Chloroflexus aurantiacus J-10-fl: one gene and its partner. Each later gene encodes a partner of the first gene's protein in a complex. Links are inferred from orthologs where the notes say so. Each region holds a gene or a part of one and is shown on either strand. Other genes may lie near its edges. The genes, in order: carB and carA.

Region 1 (9,566 bases):
GAGAGTGCCGTTGGGGTTGGTTCAACTTTTACGATGGAAATTCCTGAAATCCCTGGCGATCCTCTAACAACGTCTACATTGGATTTAGATGAACTGCCTTCTCAAATGACAAGTGAACAACCGGTTGCCATTGACGCATCGGTACCGGTGATGCCGGTGAGTAATGCCATCATTCTCGTCATTGATGATGATCCGACAGTCGGAACGATGATTCAGCGTCTCATGGCGGCAGGTGAGGCGTATGTTGTGACAGCGACAACCGGTGCAGAAGGCTTGCGTCTGGCAACCGATCTTGTTCCCGACCTGATTGTTCTCGATCTCAAACTACCCGATCTCCATGGGCTGGAAGTTCTGGCCCGCCTGCGCGACAATCCTGAACTAACCAACGTTCCGATAGTTGTATTGACTATCGATGAGCAATCACGGCGCAGTATTACCTTTCCCATTGCCGAGTATCTCGTTAAACCGGTCGCACTTGAAACGCTCCTGGAGGTGGTTAAACGCTATTGTCGACCCCAATCTACATCCTCTACTGACCATATCCTGCTGGTTGAAGACGATCAGAGGTTGGCTGAACTGCTGGAACGAACGTTACGCACTGCTGGCTGGTCGGTTGAAGTAACCTTTGATGGCGAGGCTGGTCTTGCCGCAGCTCTGGCTCGACCACCAGGATTAATTCTGTTAGACTACATGTTACCGAAACTCGATGGTTTGCAATTCCTTGCTCAGTTGCGCGCTGATCCGGTTGGTCAGACTATTCCGGTGATCTTGATGACTGCGCGTGACTTGTCTACCGCTGAACGGCAGCAACTGGCAGCAAGCGCGGATGCTATTCAGTATAAGGCTGAATTGGATATAGAGACGCTTATTACGCATATTCGCAACATGTTGACGCACGCTCGCTCAACTTCTGCTGATAGTACTATTTCGGGATAATCCCCTTACTATCACGGTGCTACCGGGTACACCTATGGCAAAGATTCTGATCGTCGAAGATGATAGCAATAACCGGGACTTGATCGCACGTATCGTTGAACTCATGGGACATCAGCCAATTCTGGCAATTGATGGGGCGCAGGGTGTTGCCCTGGCACGTAGTGAACAACCTGACTTGATCATCATGGATATGGGTCTACCAGTGCTCAATGGCTGGCAGGCAACTCACCGTATTAAGTCGCAACCGGCAACCAGGCACATCCCTGTCCTGGCCCTCACGGCATACGCGATGAATGAAGATCGGATACGGTCGTTGGTTGCAGGTTGTGATGATTTCGAGACCAAGCCGATTGATTTCAATCGCTTCCGTGAAAAGGTAGATGCATTACTTGCACGGCGGGTAGACTAGCGGCTGGTATGCTTGCCTGTGGTTGCCGTATATGGGTTCACCACAGAGGCACGGCGGGCACAGAGGTATATCGTGGTCGCCCCGTTTCCTGTACGATGGGGGCGCCATTATCGCACTATCATCACATCGCACAAGTTGACAAATACCGGATGCTATGGTATCTAAGTGAAATGCATGAGACCCGCTGCGACGGATCAGGCAGCCAATAATCATCAATACACCTGCAATGCTCCGCTCGAACAGGGTCTGTCTCACCGAAAAGGGCAGGTCGCATAGTTGGTCTAGTGCGCGGCACTGGAAATGCCGTACAGCGGCAACGCTGTCGTGGGTTCGAATCCCACCCTGCCCGCCATATCTTATGAGGAATACAGGGAACACAATCCAATGTGCTACCTGTATTTATTTTTACGGGTCATTGGAGAAGCCTTCCAACAACCATTCTCTCGCTTGTCCGACATCTGTACCACTGCTCCCCGATCCGCGTCACCGCTCACGCGCAAGCTCATCACGGATGGTTCAGCCTGATGGACCTGCTCTGTACGCATAGTGCCTCTGTGTTCCGCGCCTGATCGTGAGCACGGCTGGCGCGGCAGCCACGCTGCCGCACTCCAAACTCTGCGACACAGGAAACCCTGTCTGGCAATGGTATCTGCTCTGAAACGTAATCGCACCCCTCAATAAAGCATGTGCTACATCGCACAATGAATTATCGCAAGCTGGATCGTCTGATGACGATGTTTGTGTTGCTTTGTCACCCTTTTCGCCATTGTGCTACCATACCCGTCGATCTGCTGTATAATCAGTCAGCGTCGCCGGGGCGCGCGCATGTGTCCACCGCGGAGGAGTTTGAGAGAAGATGCCAAAGCGCACCGATTTACATACCATCCTGATCATCGGCTCTGGCCCAATTGTGATTGGTCAGGCCTGTGAGTTCGACTATTCCGGCACCCAGGCTTGTAAGGCGTTACGTGAAGAAGGGTATCGTGTCGTCCTGGTCAACTCGAATCCGGCTACAATCATGACCGATCCCGGCCTGGCCGATGCAACGTATATTGAACCTCTAACTGTTCCCAGCCTCGAGCGGATCATCGCCCGTGAACGACCAGATGCGATTCTGCCTACTGTTGGTGGGCAGACGGCGCTGAATCTGGCAGTGGCTCTCCACGAGGCCGGTATCCTGGAGAAGTATGGCGTAGAACTGATTGGCGCCTCTGTTGAAGCGGTACGTATCGCCGAAGATCGGCAACGCTTCAAGGACAAAATGATCGAGATTGGGTTACAGGTGCCACGTTCAGGGACGGCGACCACGCTTGAGGAAGCGTTAGCCATTGTGGCGCAAACCGGTTTTCCGGCCATTATTCGCCCATCGTTTACGCTGGGTGGTGAAGGTGGTGGCATTGCCTACAATATGGAGGAGTTCCGCACCATTGTTGAACGCGGACTCGATGCCTCTCCGGTATCACAGGTCTTGGTTGAAGAGAGCGTGCTGGGCTGGAAAGAGTTTGAGCTGGAGGTGATGCGCGACCGGAACGATAACGGCGTAATCATCTGTTCCATTGAGAACATCGACCCGATGGGTGTCCATACCGGTGATAGCATTACCGTTGCGCCGGCGATGACGCTCACCGACCGCGAGTATCAGCGCATGCGCGATATGGGGCTGGCGGTGCTGCGGGCGGTTGGTGTGGAAACCGGTGGCTCGAATGTGCAATTTGCTGTGTCGCCAACCGATGGGCGTATTTACGTGATTGAGATGAACCCTCGTGTGTCTCGCTCGTCGGCACTGGCCTCGAAAGCGACCGGGTTCCCCATCGCCAAGATCGCGGCCAAGCTGGCCGTTGGCTATACCCTTGATGAGCTGCCCAATGACATCACCCGCGAGACACCGGCGTCGTTTGAACCGACCCTCGACTATGTGGTGGTGAAGATTCCGCGGTTTACGTTCGAGAAGTTCCCCCAGGCCGATCAGACCCTCACCACGTCGATGAAATCGGTCGGTGAAGTGATGGCAATTGGGCGTACCTTCGCTGAAGCGTTCCAGAAAGCCTGGCGTTCGCTCGAACAGGGACGTGCCGGCTGGGGAGCAGATGGTCGCGATGCGATTGAGCCGGAACGGCTGCGCGAACGGTTGATTACCCCGCATCCTGATCGCATGTTTTACATCCGCTACGCCTTGCAGAGTGGGATGTCGGTTGAGCAAATTAGCAATCTGACTAAAATCGATCCGTGGTTTATCCGTCAGCTCGAACAGATTGTTAATCTGGAAGGACGTTTGCGGGCGTTCGATCTGGCAACCATCCCGCCCGATCTGCTCCGTCAGGCCAAACGGATGGGATTCAGCGATGCGCAACTGGCTCATCTCCTGCGCGTGCCTGCCGGCCCGCAGCGCTGGTCTGCCGAGTTGGCTGTTCGCCAACGCCGGCTAGAGTTGGGCATCCGGCCTACCTATCACCGGGTAGATACCTGCGCTGCTGAATTTCCGGCCTTTACCCCCTATCTCTACTCATCGTATGAGAGTGAAGACGAGGCCGAACCGACTGATCGCAAAAAGGTGATCATTCTCGGCTCCGGCCCCAATCGGATCGGCCAGGGGATCGAGTTCGACTACTGTTGTAGTCACGCCGTCTTTGGTCTGCGTGCCCTTGGCTATGAGACCATTATGGTCAACTGCAACCCGGAGACCGTTTCCACCGACTACGACACAGCAGATCGGCTCTATTTCGAGCCGCTCACGCTGGAGGATGTGCTTAACGTAGTCGATGTTGAACGTCCCGACGGCGTCATCATCCAGTTCGGTGGTCAGACACCGCTCAAACTGGCGCGGGCACTCGAAGCAGTTGGTGTACCCATCTGGGGTACCGCACCCGAAGCGATTGATCTGGCCGAGGATCGGGATCGCTTTGGGGCGTTGTTAAAGGAGTTGAATATTCCCGCACCTGAGCATGGCAGTGCTACCTCGTGGGAAGAGGCATTGACCGTCGCCCGTCGGATTGGGTATCCGGTCGTAGTACGTCCGAGCTATGTGCTCGGCGGACGGGCAATGGCAATCGTCTACGACGATGCCGCACTCGAACGCTACATGCGCGAGGCTGTCGCTGCCTCGCCGGAACATCCCGTCCTCATCGACCGTTTTCTTGAGGATGCCTTCGAGATGGATGTTGATGCCGTGTGTGATGGTCATACGGTCGTGATTGCCGGCATCATGGAACAGATTGAGCTGGCCGGTGTCCATTCCGGTGACAGTGCCTGTGTGATCCCCACATACATGGTGGCGGAAGAACACGTCGTGACCATGCGGCATTACACGGAACGGCTGGCGCAGGCGCTGGGTGTGGTCGGGCTGATGAACATCCAGTACGCGATGAAAGACGGGGTTGTCTACGTTCTGGAAGTCAATCCGCGTGCATCGCGCACTGTGCCCTTCGTCGCCAAGGCTACCGGTGTGCCGTGGGTGCAACTGGCCGTGCAGTGTGCAGCCGGTGCCCGGCTTAAGGTTGATCAGGATCAGGTGTATGTTACGCATCCCGTCCTGCCTGATTCACCCCGCTATCGCCTGGACGTCAGCAGTGAGCAACGCTTTCATGTCAAAGAGGTGGTGCTGCCGTGGTCGCGGTTTAGTGGCGTTGACACACTGCTCGGCCCTGAGATGAAGTCGACCGGTGAAGGGATGGGCAGCGGGGCGACCTTCGGGGAGGCATTCGCCAAAGCCCAGATGGCCTGTGGTAGCCACCTGCCGACGAGCGGTAACGCTTTCTTGAGTGTCAATGACCGTGATAAGGCGACATTGCTACCGATTGCCCGCGAACTGGCCGCACTCGGCTTCAATTTGCTGGCAACCAGTGGTACTGCTGCGTACCTTCAACAGCACGGCCTGAAGGTCACACCGATCTACAAGGTGAATGAGGGACGGCCAAATGCGGTCGATTACATCAAGAATGGCGAAATTGCGCTGATCGTCAACACCCCGCTCGGCAAAGTAAGCTTCTTCGACGAGGCGGCGATCCGGCGGGCAGCGATCACCTACGGCGTGCCGACGCTCACGACACTCTCTGGGGCGGCGGCGGCTGTGCAGGCTATTCAGGCGTTGCGGGCCGGGCAATGGACGCTCCAGTCATTGCAGGAACGGTCGGCGCTGGTGGTAGACGAATAATCTGGTAGGGGTCAGTTAAACGAGCAGTATCAAATCCTGACCGACACTGTGCCTCGTTCAGGTGGTCAGACCCGTGCTGGTGCGCTGTCGGTGTGTTCCCGGCGTATTGCTGGTGAGTCGGCACAGGTGCACGAACTGGTTTGCGTACTTTGCCAGCGTGAAGGGTGGCGAGGGTGTCATGGTGGTGCTGCATCCAGTGGTGGTATGCGACACGCCCCCACCCTCACCCGCCCCGCTCTATGCATTACCCACAACTGGTGTCAACCACGTGCGTATCAGCGGGTATGATCGCCATGGGTGCTGTTGTGGACGACTGGCACGGTGGCAGTGCGCCGCTCCAGCCGTGCCAGCACGTGCTGAATGGGTTGCCTTACACGCGCATCATGTGCGTGTCGCGCAGTTTGGCGTGCGGCAGCCATGCTGCCGCGCCAGCCGTGCTCACGATCCGGCGCGTGGTGGAGCGGTGCCCCGGATGGTCATAGCACGAACAAATAGCTGTATCTCGTTCCCATTCCGCACACCGGCAAGGATACCGCTTCCAGCCCGGATTGCCCTCGTATGGCGTGCGGCAGCCATGCTGCCGCGCCAGCCGTGCTCACCATCCGGCGCGTGGCATACCGTTCCCCATCCTGGTCACGGAGGTACTGGATGTGCTCGTGCCGATCATCGAGTCGGTCAGGCATGTATGCGATACCTGCGCGTAGACGTATTGTTGCACCAGGTTCGTGCCTGCACACCATCGGCCACGGTCAGCACCTGACAGCAGTGGAGAGGAATGCCTGCACGCAGGCTGGAAGCCTGCGCCACGGAGAGCGCTTGCTGCCCGGCCTAATGCAGCGTGACATGTGGGTAATGCATAGCCCGCCCCCGCTGGGGCGGGTGAGGGTGGAGCTGAATGGCTTCCGCTCAAGACCTAATATCCCGCCAACCTCGCGCTTGCCGCGTCTCTCGTGTGGCAATGTTAAACAGGAATATTCACGTCCATCCGTAGGGGCGGGTTGTGTAGGGGCGGGTTTAGAACCCGCCCCTACTTCTATTTCCTATCTCCTATCTCCTATTTCCTACCTTCTACTTCCTCCCCACCGGCACTACGCCGCATCCCTCCGCCCGGCGGCCTCAATATATTCGAGGCTCTGATGGCGAAAATAGGTGTTGTAAAGCTCAGCATAATGCCCGCCGGCAGCCAGCAACTGATCGTGGGTGCCCTGTTCGAGAATGGTGCCATGGCGGAGCACGATGATCCGATCCACCTCTCGCACAGTGCTTAGCCGGTGAGCGATAATGATCGCGGTACGTCCGCGCATTGCCTCGTCAAGCCCCTCCTGGATCAATGCCTCGGTGAGCGGGTCAATGCTGGCCGTCGCTTCATCGAGGATCAGAATCGCCGGGTCTTGCAATAAGACCCGCGCCAGGGCAACCAGTTGTCGTTGGCCCATACTCAGGCCACTGCCGCGCTCGCCTACCGGTGTGTCCAGTCCGGCTGGCAGGCTACTCAGCCAGTCGCCGTTGCCGACACGCTGTGCAGCAGCCATCACCGCCTCATCGTCAGCATCTGGTCGTCCGTAACGAATATTCTCGCGCACCGTACCGTCGAACAAGAAGGGGATTTGGGTCACCATCCCAAGCTGACTACGGTAGGCATTCAGATCGAGACGACGAATATCGTAGCCATCGATCTGAATCTGACCACCTTGAAATTCGTAGAAACGAGCAATCAGCTTGGCAATGCTACTCTTGCCCGAACCGGTGTGGCCCACCAGTGCTACCCGTTCACCCGGCTTGATATGCAGGTTGAACTGGCGCAATACCGGTTCACCCGGCTTGTACGCAAAATCGACCTCGCTAAACCTGATCTCGCCACGGAGACGTCCCGGATCAAGCCGGTCAACCTGCACTACTCGCGGTTCAGCGTCGATCAGGGCAAAGACCCGCTCGCCGGCTGCCAGACCGAGCTGAAACTGGCTCCAGAACGAAGCGATACTGGTCAGCGGAAACCAGAAGCTTTGCAGACCTTGAATGAACAGGAACCAGCTCCCGGTGGTGAGTTCACCGGCATACACTGCCTGTCCACCCAGATAGACCAGTAATGCTGTCCCAACTGCGGCCAGCAGATTGAGCAACGGAAAGATGCTGCTAAAGGTATAGCGCGTGCGGAGATTGATCCGTCGACTCTTCTGATTCACATCGAGGAAGTCAGCGTAGACGGCTTGCTCCTGGCGAAAAGTTTTGGCCACGCCAATACCACTCACCGTCTCTTGAATGTGGTTGCTGACTTCAGCATTGACCCGGCGCGATGCGGTGATGACCCGGCGGGCAATGGCGCGAAAAGCCAGCGCTGCGCTGATGATCAATGGGGCCAGTCCCAGCAATATCAGGGTCAATGACCAGCTTACACTGGCCAGATAACCGATTAGCACCACGACCAGCAAGAGCCGGCTGAGCAAATCCATCGTCAACGTCATCACCTGTGCGAACGCAGCGGTATCAGAGTTGACCCGACTGACAATCTTCCCGGATGGAAACTCATCGTAGAAGCTCAGATCACGGGCCAGGACAGCATCGGCAGCATCGCGGCGCATTGCCAGTACCACTTCACCAATCGCCCGTACCGACATCGTCTGGCGGATCAGGTTAAATACCCACGAGAGACAGGCAATCAGAGCCAGTGCACCGGCCAGGATACCCACCCGATCCAGCGATGTTGCCGTCTGTATCTCATCGATACTGCGCGAGATAAAGATCGGGATCAGCGCCTCGATCAGCGCCGTTGCACTGATCATAAGCGCTGCGGTGATGATGCGGGGCGCTTGTGGGCGAAAATAGCGCAGAATACGCCGCACCAGTTCACGATCACTGTATTTGCGGTCGTAACCCTCGGCGTCGAGGCCATCAAACAGAAAACCCATACTATGCAGCCCCTTCTGTTGAACGAACAAGATCGGTCAGCGTGGCGGTATGTTCGTAGCGCGCAAAGATACGACGATAGTGTGGTGATGTGCGTAACAGCTCTTCGTGAGTACCGGATGCCACCAGGCGCCCACCGTCGAGGACAAGGATTTGATCGGCCCACCGAATCTGGGCCAGGCGATGGGTAATCAGCAGTACGGTGCGGCCCTGTTGTGCCTGCCGAATCGCCCGTTGAATCTCGTCTTCAGTCGCGCTATCAATCGCGCTGGTGCTATCGTCGAGAATGAGAATGCGGGGATTGGCAAGGAAGGCGCGGGCGAGGGCAATGCGCTGGCGCTGACCACCAGACAAAGTGACGCCGCGTTCGCCGATCACTGTCTGGTAACCATGCGGCATGCGACTGATAAACTCGTGGGCCTGTGCTGCCCGTGCTGCTGCTTCGATTTGCTCCGGTGTGGCCTCTGGTGCGCCGAACGCAATATTCTCAGCGATAGTGCGCGAGAAGAGAAAAATATCCTGCTCGATTTTTCCGATCTGCGAACGCAGCGCATCGAGATTCCAGTCACGCACATCAACCCCGTCAATCAACACCCGTCCGGCAGTAGCGTCGTAGGTACGGTTAACGAGTTGGGTAAGCGCACTCTTCCCGCTGCCGGTCTGGCCGACGATGGCGACTGTCTGCCCGGCAGGAATATGGAACGAGATGTCGTGGAGCACCTGATGGGGTTCTTCACCAGGGTTGGCAGCAAAACTGAAGCTGACATGCTCAAAGGTGATTTCGCCACGCAGCGGTGCCCGATAGCCATCCGGGTTCTCATCGAGATCGGTTTCAGCGTTGATGATGGCGAGAATACGTCGCGCACCGGCCAATCCGGCCTGAAAGACCGAAAAGGCGAAGAGGGAAATAAACGTTGGAAAACGCAACACATTCATCAAGCCAATGACCGCGACCACCTGCCCCAGACCGATGTCACCTGTACTGTACAGCCAGAGGGCATGGAAGAATTGAGCACCCAAGGCAATGCCAAACAGCAACAACGGTAAATAGCGGGCCTCGATCCGACCCTGTTCAACAAATAGATCACGGAAGCGTTGGGCATTGCGGAGGTATTTCGAGCGTTCGAGTGCCTCGCGAGCGCTGGCCTTCACCACTTCAATACCGCT
Region 2 (8,680 bases), 1.2 Mb from region 1 along the record:
CGGGATCAATGATGCGCCGGCCCTGGCAACCGCTGATGTCGGGATTGCGATGGGGGTGCAGGCCGGGGGCACGACGCAGGCTATGGAGACTGCCGATATTACGCTGCTTGGTGGTGATTTGCGGCAGTTGCCGTTTGCAGTAGCACTTAGCCGGCAGACTATGCGCACGATCACGGCGAATATTGTCTTTAGCATTGGGATCAAGCTGATCTTTATCGTTCTGGTGCTGGCCGGTCTCAGCACGATGTGGATGGCCGTTTTGGCTGATGTGGGAGCATCGCTGCTGGTCACGCTGAACGGTATGCGCTTGTTGGGTTTTCGGGCGCGGTTGCCGCAGTAATATCAAATATTGATGGCCATCGATGTCGCGGCTTGGTAAAGGGGGGGCGGTACGCCGCAAGACGACGGTACGGCGGGTTGGTGCAGGTAGCGAGCGCGCCGGGGGCGCACGCTCCCAGTGCGTGCGTTGCAGTAATGCCCCACCCTCACCCGCCCCCGCTGGGGGCGGGAACCAACGATGCCGGATGGCTCCCGCTGGCGGGGGTTGGTGAAGGGGGCGGTACGCCGCTGGACGACGGTACGGCGGGTTGGCGCCGGGGTGAGCGCGCCGGAGGCTCGCGCTTCCAGATTAGTGCTTACACATCGTAGTGTAGCATTCAGGTGACGCCAGAGCGTGTGCTATGACTCCTGGTAAGCCGGATTTAATATGCGACAGCGGGTAAACGCTCTCACCATTGGCAGGGAGGGACGCACAGACGTGCGCCCCTGGAGCGACAGAGATCATTACCCGGCGAAATGTCGGATCAGACTCCCCATCCAATGGATAGCACGCCAGTAGTCGGCGAGCCGGATGTTTTCGTTCGGGGAGTGGACGCGCGTGCCGTGGTAGCCGCAGCCGGCACCACTGGCGACGGGTGTGCCCAATGCTGTACACAGTGGGTAGACCGGCCCGGTACCGGCCATGGTGGGGTAGAGGATGGGTTCGCTGCCGTAGACCTCGCGGGCCGAGGCGAGCGCTGCCTGGACAATCGCTGCATCGAGCGGCCCACGAGCCGGATGTTCCCCACCCAAATCAATAATTTCGATGTCCGCAAAGCCCTCGGCGTCGAGATGCCGGCGCAACTGGTGCAACACTTCAGCCGGCTCCATATCCGGTACCAGGCGAAAGTCGATCTTGGCGCGCGCTTCGTTGGGCAGGACGGTTTTGCTGCCTTCACCGGTGTAACCACTCACCAACCCACAAATCGTACAGGTTGGTTCAAACAGGTGGCGGCGCAGACGATCCAGACCGCGCAGACCATCAAGGAATTCATCCAGACCAAAATCGGCCAATAATTCTTCGTCATTGGTTGGAATGGTGGTCAGAGCGGCCAGATCGGCGGCTGAGGGGGGCCGGACACGGTCGTAGAAGCCAGGGATGCGCACCCGACCATCAGGGCCTTTGAGTGTGTTGAGTGCCCAGGTCAGTCGCCAGGCCGGGTTTGGCACAAAGGTCGCATACGAGGAGTGGAGATCGTAGCTGGCGCCACGGGCCACCAGTTCGACGTATTGAATACCTTTGGCGCCACAGGTTACGACCGGTCGTTCGTTGATGTCAACCCCGCCTGTCTCCCAGAGACAGCCATCGGCGCGGAGGAGGTCGGCATATTCGCGACAGACCGCCGGTAGGGTGCGCGAACTGACCTCTTCTTCGCCTTCAACGGCGAAGATAATGCGGATCGGCAGTTCACCCTCAGTCGCCAGCCACGCCTCAATCGCCTGAATGCGCAGCATCAGGTTGCCCTTGTTGTCGGCAACACCACGTCCGTAGAGCTTACCGTCACGTTCGGTCAATTCAAAGGGCGGACTCTGCCACAACTCAAACGGCTCAGCCGGCTGCACATCGTAGTGGTCGTAGATGAGCAGGGTGCGTGAGCCGTTACCAATCGTGGCGTAGACCATCGGGTTGCCGCCGTCAGCCTGCAAGAGGCGGGTTTCGGCGCCTAACCGACGCAAGCGCTGTTCGACAAAGCTTGCCGTCTCGTCGATGCCACGGTTTTGGGCAGCCACCGAGGGGATACGTACAATGTCGGCCAATTCAGCCAGAAAGCGTGAGCGCTGGCTTTCCACGTAAGCTGCAAAACGTTCCATGAGCTGCTCCAATTGTACAAAAGCGGTTCAGGCAGTCATTATAGCACTGTCATTTCAGGGTGATACTGTCAGCGCCTCGGCATATACCTGCTCGATGCGCGTTACCATATCTGCGAACTGAAATTCGGTGACGGCGCGTTCGCGTCCGGCCAGTCCGAACGCCCGCGCCCGCTCCGGGTTACACCAGAGTTCGGTCAGCGCTGCGGCCAGTGCTGGTGGATCGTCTGGCGGCACTACCAGGCCGGTGCGCCGGTGCGCCGTCACGTAGCTGGTTCCGGTGCCCAGTTCGGTACAGATGACCGGTAAGCCGGCCAGTTGCGCCTCGATTTGCACGATCCCAAACGCCTCACTGCGCGCTACTGAAGGCAATACCAGCACATCGGCCAGCGCGTAGAGAGCACGTAACGTCGCCTGATCAACCTCTCCCAACACATGCACGCGATGGTGAATGCCCAATTCTGTGGCCAGGCGGATGAGATCAGCACCGCGTACCGTGGCATCGCCGCCGGCAATAATCGCGTGCCCGAAGGGTAGCAGGGCCAGGGCACGGATCAGGCGGTCTACACCCTTGTAGTAGCGCAGGCGTCCTACGAACAAGGCATTGGGGCCGGGAAAGCGTTGGCGAAGGGTCGCTACCAGGTGTGGATCGGGCAATGGCAGCGGTGGGATACCGAAGGGCACCACCCGCACACGCTCGCGGTGACGCTGAAGCCATGGCGATGAATGTACCAGCGACGGGCTGGTGGCAATAATCCGGGCCGCCCGGCGCAGGGTACGCTCGATCAGAGGGGCGGTCAGCGTTCCCAGCACCCGTTGCCGCACAATATCGCTGTGGTAGGTGACGACCAGCGGCGATTGCACGGTCAGGAGGGCCAGATCGCCAAACGGGTAGGGGTGGTGAAAATGGATCAGATCGGGGTGCAGGCGCGGTACCTGCCAGAGGAGGGGGAGGCTGATCGGCGCACGGGCCAGGGTTAGCTGGCGTGGGGTTGCCACCAGATCGACACCGTTGCGCTGTGTCCGCCAGCCGCGCCGCCCCGGTGCGGCAAAGACGACCGTTACTCGATGACCACGTGCAGCCAGTGCTTCGCTCAACGACTGGAGATGATGTTCAATGCCACCCTGGATCGGTGGGTAGTCTTTGTAGAATTGCACGATATGCATGGTGTGTATCTTACCAGCTTCGACTGCCTGTTTGTGTATCACCACAGAGGCTGGAATGCTCTGTGTACTCCGTGTCTCTGTGGTTTACCACCAGGGTATGGGTCTACCGCAAGAGCACGGATTGGTGAGTTTACCACAGAGGTATAGATGCAATATTCTCTGTGTACTCCGTGTCTCTGTGGTGAAATACCGTCACACTGTGTACAAGACATAACGCTCTTTACGAATGGCAACGATCCAACGAACAACGTAACTTCTATGTTACAATACGCCAAATAGTTGGATGGGCGGCAAGAACTACGCCGCGTCTCACAATGAGAGTACAACAGACAATGGATGCAGTGCTTGTCTTAGAAGATGGTCGCGTCTTTCCCGGGCGGTCGTTCGGTGCCCCGGGTGAGCGTGTTGGTGAGGTTGTTTTTCACACCGGCATGACCGGCTATCAAGAGATTTTGACCGATCCCTCGTACTGCGGTCAACTGGTCACGATGACAGCACCGCACATTGGGAACACCGGCGTCAACGATTTTGACCCGGAGTCGATCCAGCCGCAGGTTGCCGGTTTTATTGTGCGTAGCTACAGCGAACACTACAGCTCATGGCGTGCGCGTGGCAGTCTCTCTCAACTGCTGCGCGACTATGGGATCGTGGCGATTAGCGATGTTGATACCCGTGCCCTCACTCGCCATATCCGTACCGCCGGGGCGATGCGCGGCATTATCTCCACAACCGGCGAGTCGATAGAGTCGTTACTCGCGAAATGTCGGGCCGCGCCGCCGATGGAAGGGTTGGATTTAACGCAAGTGGTGACCTGTCCCGAACCGTACCATTGGGCAACCAACAGTGTGCCGTTTACCCCGCCCTACCCGAACGGCCCGGCGCAAGAACTGCGCTTCCACGTTGTTGCTTACGACTTCGGCCTCAAGCGCACCATTTTGCGCCGTCTGGTCGATCATGGCTGTCGGGTGACGGTGGTACCGGCCACAACTCCACCCGAAGATGCGCTGGCCCTCCAACCCGACGGTATCTTCTTCTCGAATGGGCCGGGCGATCCGGCAGCGGCGACCTATGCTGTGGCCACGCTGCGCTCGCTGCTCGGTAAACTCCCGATCTTTGGCATCTGTCTCGGCCATCAATTGATGGGGCTGGCCCTCGGCGGGCGCACCTACAAGTTGCCGTTCGGCCACCACGGTGCCAACCATCCGGTGCGCTATCTGCCCACCGGTCGGGTTGAGATCACCTCGCAGAATCATGGGTTTGCCGTCGATCCGGACTCGTTGCCGGCAGGTGTTGTTTTGACCCATATCAACCTGAATGATCAGACCCTGGAGGGTTTTGATTATCCTGAATTGCAGTGCTTCAGTGTGCAGTACCACCCCGAAGCAGGGCCAGGGCCACACGATGCAACCTATCTCTTTGCCCGCTTTGCCGAGGCAATGGCTGCCCGCCGTTCGTAGGCGGAAGCAGGCCGGGAAGGTGGCCGGGGGAGAGACGGCCACCTTCTGCGTTACCCATGCCTGCGCCAGACCGAATCAAGACACCGTGCAGATGTAGAGCAGAACGCCATGAGCAGCGAACACGATCCCCGTAACCGGCTCAACGACCTCGATGCGCGGGAGTGGACGTATGCGCTGCGTTCTGTCATCAGCACTGCGTATCCAACCCGTGGGCCGGAGAGCTTTGCCCACCATCTCCGTCGTCAGCACCCCTCACCCAAACCGCCCCAACTTATGGCCGAACTCATCCGCTTCTTCACCCGCCAGCATGGTCACGTGCTCGATCCGTTTGCCGGGGTTGGTGGTACGCTGATCGCCAGTTCGCTGGAGGGGCGCACGGCAGTCGGTATCGATCTTTCAGCCGAATATGCAACCATCTACCAGGCGGTTTGTGCTGAGCTACAGATCGCGCCGCAAACCTATGTGGTTGGCGATGCCCGTAATCTGCTCGAACTGCCGGAGGTGCGGGAACGACCGTTTGATCTGATTCTGACCGATCCGCCATATGCGGCCATGATGGCGCGCCCGAAAACCGGCGAGCGGCGTAAACGCGGTCGGCCCAATCCCACGCCGTTCACAACATCAGCGGCGGATTTGGGCAATCTGCCATACCACGAGTTTATCGGTGAACTATGCACCATCCTCACCGCTGCGCTCCAGGTGTTGCGTCCCGGCGGGTATCTGGTGATCTTTGCCAAAGACCTGCAACCCACTCCTGAGCACCACAACATGCTCCACGCCGATCTGGTGATTGCCCTGCGCCAGGTACCGGGGCTTGAGTATCGTGGCTACCGGATATGGCACGACCAGAGTCAGCGACTGTACCCGTTTGGCTACCCGTATGCGTTCGTGGCAAATCAGATGCACCAGTTTATTCTGATCTTTCGCTGGCGGGGGGATGGGAAGGGGTGAGGTTCTGAAAGGTAGAAGTCATCTCTTTAATCTTAGAATACGAGAAGCTATCTCATTCATTGCCGACTGATTCCATGATCGTGACGAGCACACACAGCATCCTCGTGACCAGCCGGGTCAACGATGTGCCACGCGCCGGATCATGAGCACAGCTGGCGCGGCAGCCATGCTGCCGCACGCCAAACGCTGCGACACGCGCATGACGCGCGGGTAAGGCAACCAATCCAGTGCGTGATGGCACGACCAGAGCTGCGCTTTGCCAACAGGCCAGGAGCAGGATAAACTGTCTTTGGTGATTGACGAGCGTTCATGCGCCTGGGTAACAGTCTGGGAGCACGAAGCACAGCTTTTATGAAATAAGTTCTAATAACTTCCCATCACTTACAGGCATCTACGGCGCACTATACCCGCGCACGATGACCCGCACCTCGGCGATGCCCAGGCTGTTGAGGAATTGGGTGTAGTAGGTTTCGGCATCACGGGCGGCCTGTGACAAAATGCCCGACTCGATAGCAGCTTCTACCAGTGCGGCCTTTGCCTCGGCATCAACGGATTGAAAGAATTGTTCGAGTTCGGTGCGCGGGCAGATGAAGCCGGGACAGAAATCGGTATTCTCGATGATCCGGCTATTAGTCAGATCGAGGCTTACCTGATCGGTGAAGACTTGTGGCGGCGGTAGGGTGATCTGGACCCGGCGGCCATCGCTGCTCACCCAGACATCTTCGGGGCGCAGTTGACTCAGATCGATACCGGCGGGCACCCGACCCCGGATCAGCACCAGAAACTCCTGGCGCACTCCCAGATTGCGCAAAAATGTCGCCCAGCCACCCGGCGCATCGAGATGGCGGATTTCCACACCGGCGTAGTGCTCGATGAAAATCTGCTTATTCACGCGCCGCACGGCCTCTATAATCTGCGGCCCCACAGTGGTGGTTGAGGTGGCCTGCGGCGCAGATGGATTCTGAAACGCCTGGATAACACTCCAGATCAGAAAGAGCACCGCAGCAATGGCGAACCCGTTCCAGATCAGTTTCAACGTGCGCATAGATGCATCCACCTCACGCTACGGGGTGAGCGGTTCGATAACGACGCGACTAAAGCCGAGATCATCGATCAGCCAGCGTTCGAGGCGGCGGTAGGCAACTTCGCTGGCGATGCTGATCAATCCCTGATCACCGGCAACCCGTTGTTTGATGTCGGCGCGGGCCTGGGCCAGGGCCTGATTCTGCGCCGCTGTGATCTGACTGCCGATCCAGCGACGCGACTCGCCGATCACCTCGATCTCAATCGGATTTGGTTCGCCGGACACGGTGGCCCGTGGTAATCGGATCAGTAGCGTATTACCATCACGCCGAATCTGGGCCTGGCTTAGATCAACGGCCAGGCGAACCTCGGCGGTCACTTTCAGCGTGATCTCATCACGGCCAAAGAAGCTCTGTGCTCCGCTCACCGTCGTGACGGTTGTGACCGGAAATTTGATCGCCAGCTCGATTGACGGATCGATCCGGCGTAGATCGGGCAGCGGAATGAGTGTCGGGGCAACCGCTGCCTGGGTTGGTGGCAATGGAGTAAATGTCGGTGGTGATGTCGGCCACGGCTCGGCTGTGACAGGCGTCGCGACTGGCGCCGGGGTGCGCCAGCCGCTGTTGACGAACACGAGCAGACCAATCATCACGAGCGCCACCACGCCGCTCACCAGCCATTGAATTGGGCGCTGTTCCATCATGCATTCCACATGCTGCTACGCACGCAGCATGACATAATCGGTCGTGACTGCCGCAAGACGTTCCAGATCGACCTCAGCCCCACTCCCTGGCCCGGTTGGGACGCTGAGTGTACTGTCGGGGTTGAGCGTAAACGGGTTGGTCACAATGTCCTGGTGGAAGTAGCGATCATTCGCGCTGATGTCGCCGGGCAGGCTAAAGTTGGGCAGACTGGCCAGCCCGACGTTGGCAGCCCGCCCGATGCCGGTTTCGAGCATGCCGCCGCACCAGACCGGGATGCCGGCGGCCTGTGCCAGATCGTGAATTCGCCGGGCTGCCGTAAAACCACCAACCCGCGACGGTTTGATATTGATTACGCCGCAGGCACCCAACTCAATTGCCCAGCGGGCATGATCTGGCGAGACAATGCTCTCATCGAGACAAATCGGCGTGCGGAGCAGCCGCTGAAGTTTGGCGTGATCGATGATGTCGTCATGCGCCAGGGGCTGCTCGATCAACAACAGATCAAACTCGTCGAGCCGGGCCAACTGGTCGGCCTGATCGAGGGTGTAGATGCTGTTGGCATCAACCTGCAAGCGCAGATCGGGCCAGCGCTCGCGTACAGCCCGTGTTGGCTCGACATCCCAGCCCGGTTTGATCTTGAGTTTCACCCGCTGGTAACCGGCATTGACATAACCGGCGACCACATCAAGCAACGCCTCTATCGACTCCTGGACACCAACACTGACACCAACTTCCACCCGTTGCCGGGTGCCGCCGAGCATTGTGCTCAGGCTCGTGCCCTGTGCGCGCCCGAACAGATCCCAGGCGGCGAACTCAAGACCGGCCCGTGCCATGCGGTTGCCGCGCACACGGGTAAAGATCGCATCCACCTCCTCTGGCCGGCTCAGATCACGCCCCAGCAGCATCGGGGCCAGAATCTCGCGCATCATCACCCAGGCGGTAGATTGGGTCTCTTCGTTGTACCACGGCCCCACGCCAACCGGAGCTTCGCCCCAGCCCACTACCCCCTCGCTATGCAGGGTCACAATCACCGAATGATTGGCCTCTTCCCGCCAGCCGCTCGTCTCGAAGGGTGCCCGGTATGGCAACCGGATCCGTCGCAATTCGATGGCCTCAATCCGCATCAACGCACCTCCAACAGCTCCACTTCAAAGATCAGAGTTGCTCCTGGTGGGATCACACCACCCGCCCCGCGATTGCCGTAGGCCAACGCCGCCGGAATAATTAACTGACGACGCCCGCCAACCCGCA

Evidence for each region.
Region 2: the proteins of carB (region 1) and carA are in contact, whole or in part, in a solved structure (PDB 1KEE), measured with the Escherichia coli proteins. The link is inferred for Chloroflexus aurantiacus J-10-fl from one-to-one orthologs.

Annotation. Positions count from the first base shown.
Region 1 is NC_010175.1:2,428,421-2,437,986, forward strand. The notes cover bases 1,818-5,695. They hold carB (carbamoyl-phosphate synthase large subunit), read left to right. Parts: upstream 1,818-2,201; coding sequence 2,202-5,495; downstream 5,496-5,695. Also shown: CAUR_RS09265 (response regulator), read left to right, coding at 1-936; CAUR_RS09270 (response regulator), read left to right, coding at 971-1,345; CAUR_RS09285 (ABC transporter ATP-binding protein), read right to left, coding at 6,584-8,401; CAUR_RS09290 (ABC transporter ATP-binding protein), read right to left, coding at 8,403-9,566. UniProt on the Escherichia coli protein: Large subunit of the glutamine-dependent carbamoyl phosphate synthetase (CPSase).
Region 2 is NC_010175.1:1,178,658-1,187,337, reverse strand. The notes cover bases 2,697-5,688. They hold carA (glutamine-hydrolyzing carbamoyl-phosphate synthase small subunit), read left to right. Parts: upstream 2,697-3,626; coding sequence 3,627-4,751; downstream 4,752-5,688. Other genes in these bases: CAUR_RS04525 (TRM11 family SAM-dependent methyltransferase), read left to right, coding at 4,860-5,688; CAUR_RS04535 (glycosyltransferase), read right to left, coding at 2,697-3,294. In the rest of the region: CAUR_RS04545 (heavy metal translocating P-type ATPase), read left to right, coding at 1-340; CAUR_RS04540 (M20 family metallopeptidase), read right to left, coding at 784-2,130; more of CAUR_RS04535, read right to left, coding at 2,185-2,696; more of CAUR_RS04525, read left to right, coding at 5,689-5,702; CAUR_RS04520 (DUF4230 domain-containing protein), read right to left, coding at 6,094-6,747; CAUR_RS04515 (DUF4230 domain-containing protein), read right to left, coding at 6,766-7,428; menC (o-succinylbenzoate synthase), read right to left, coding at 7,444-8,553; CAUR_RS04505 (FKBP-type peptidyl-prolyl cis-trans isomerase), read right to left, coding at 8,553-8,680. UniProt on the Escherichia coli protein: Small subunit of the glutamine-dependent carbamoyl phosphate synthetase (CPSase).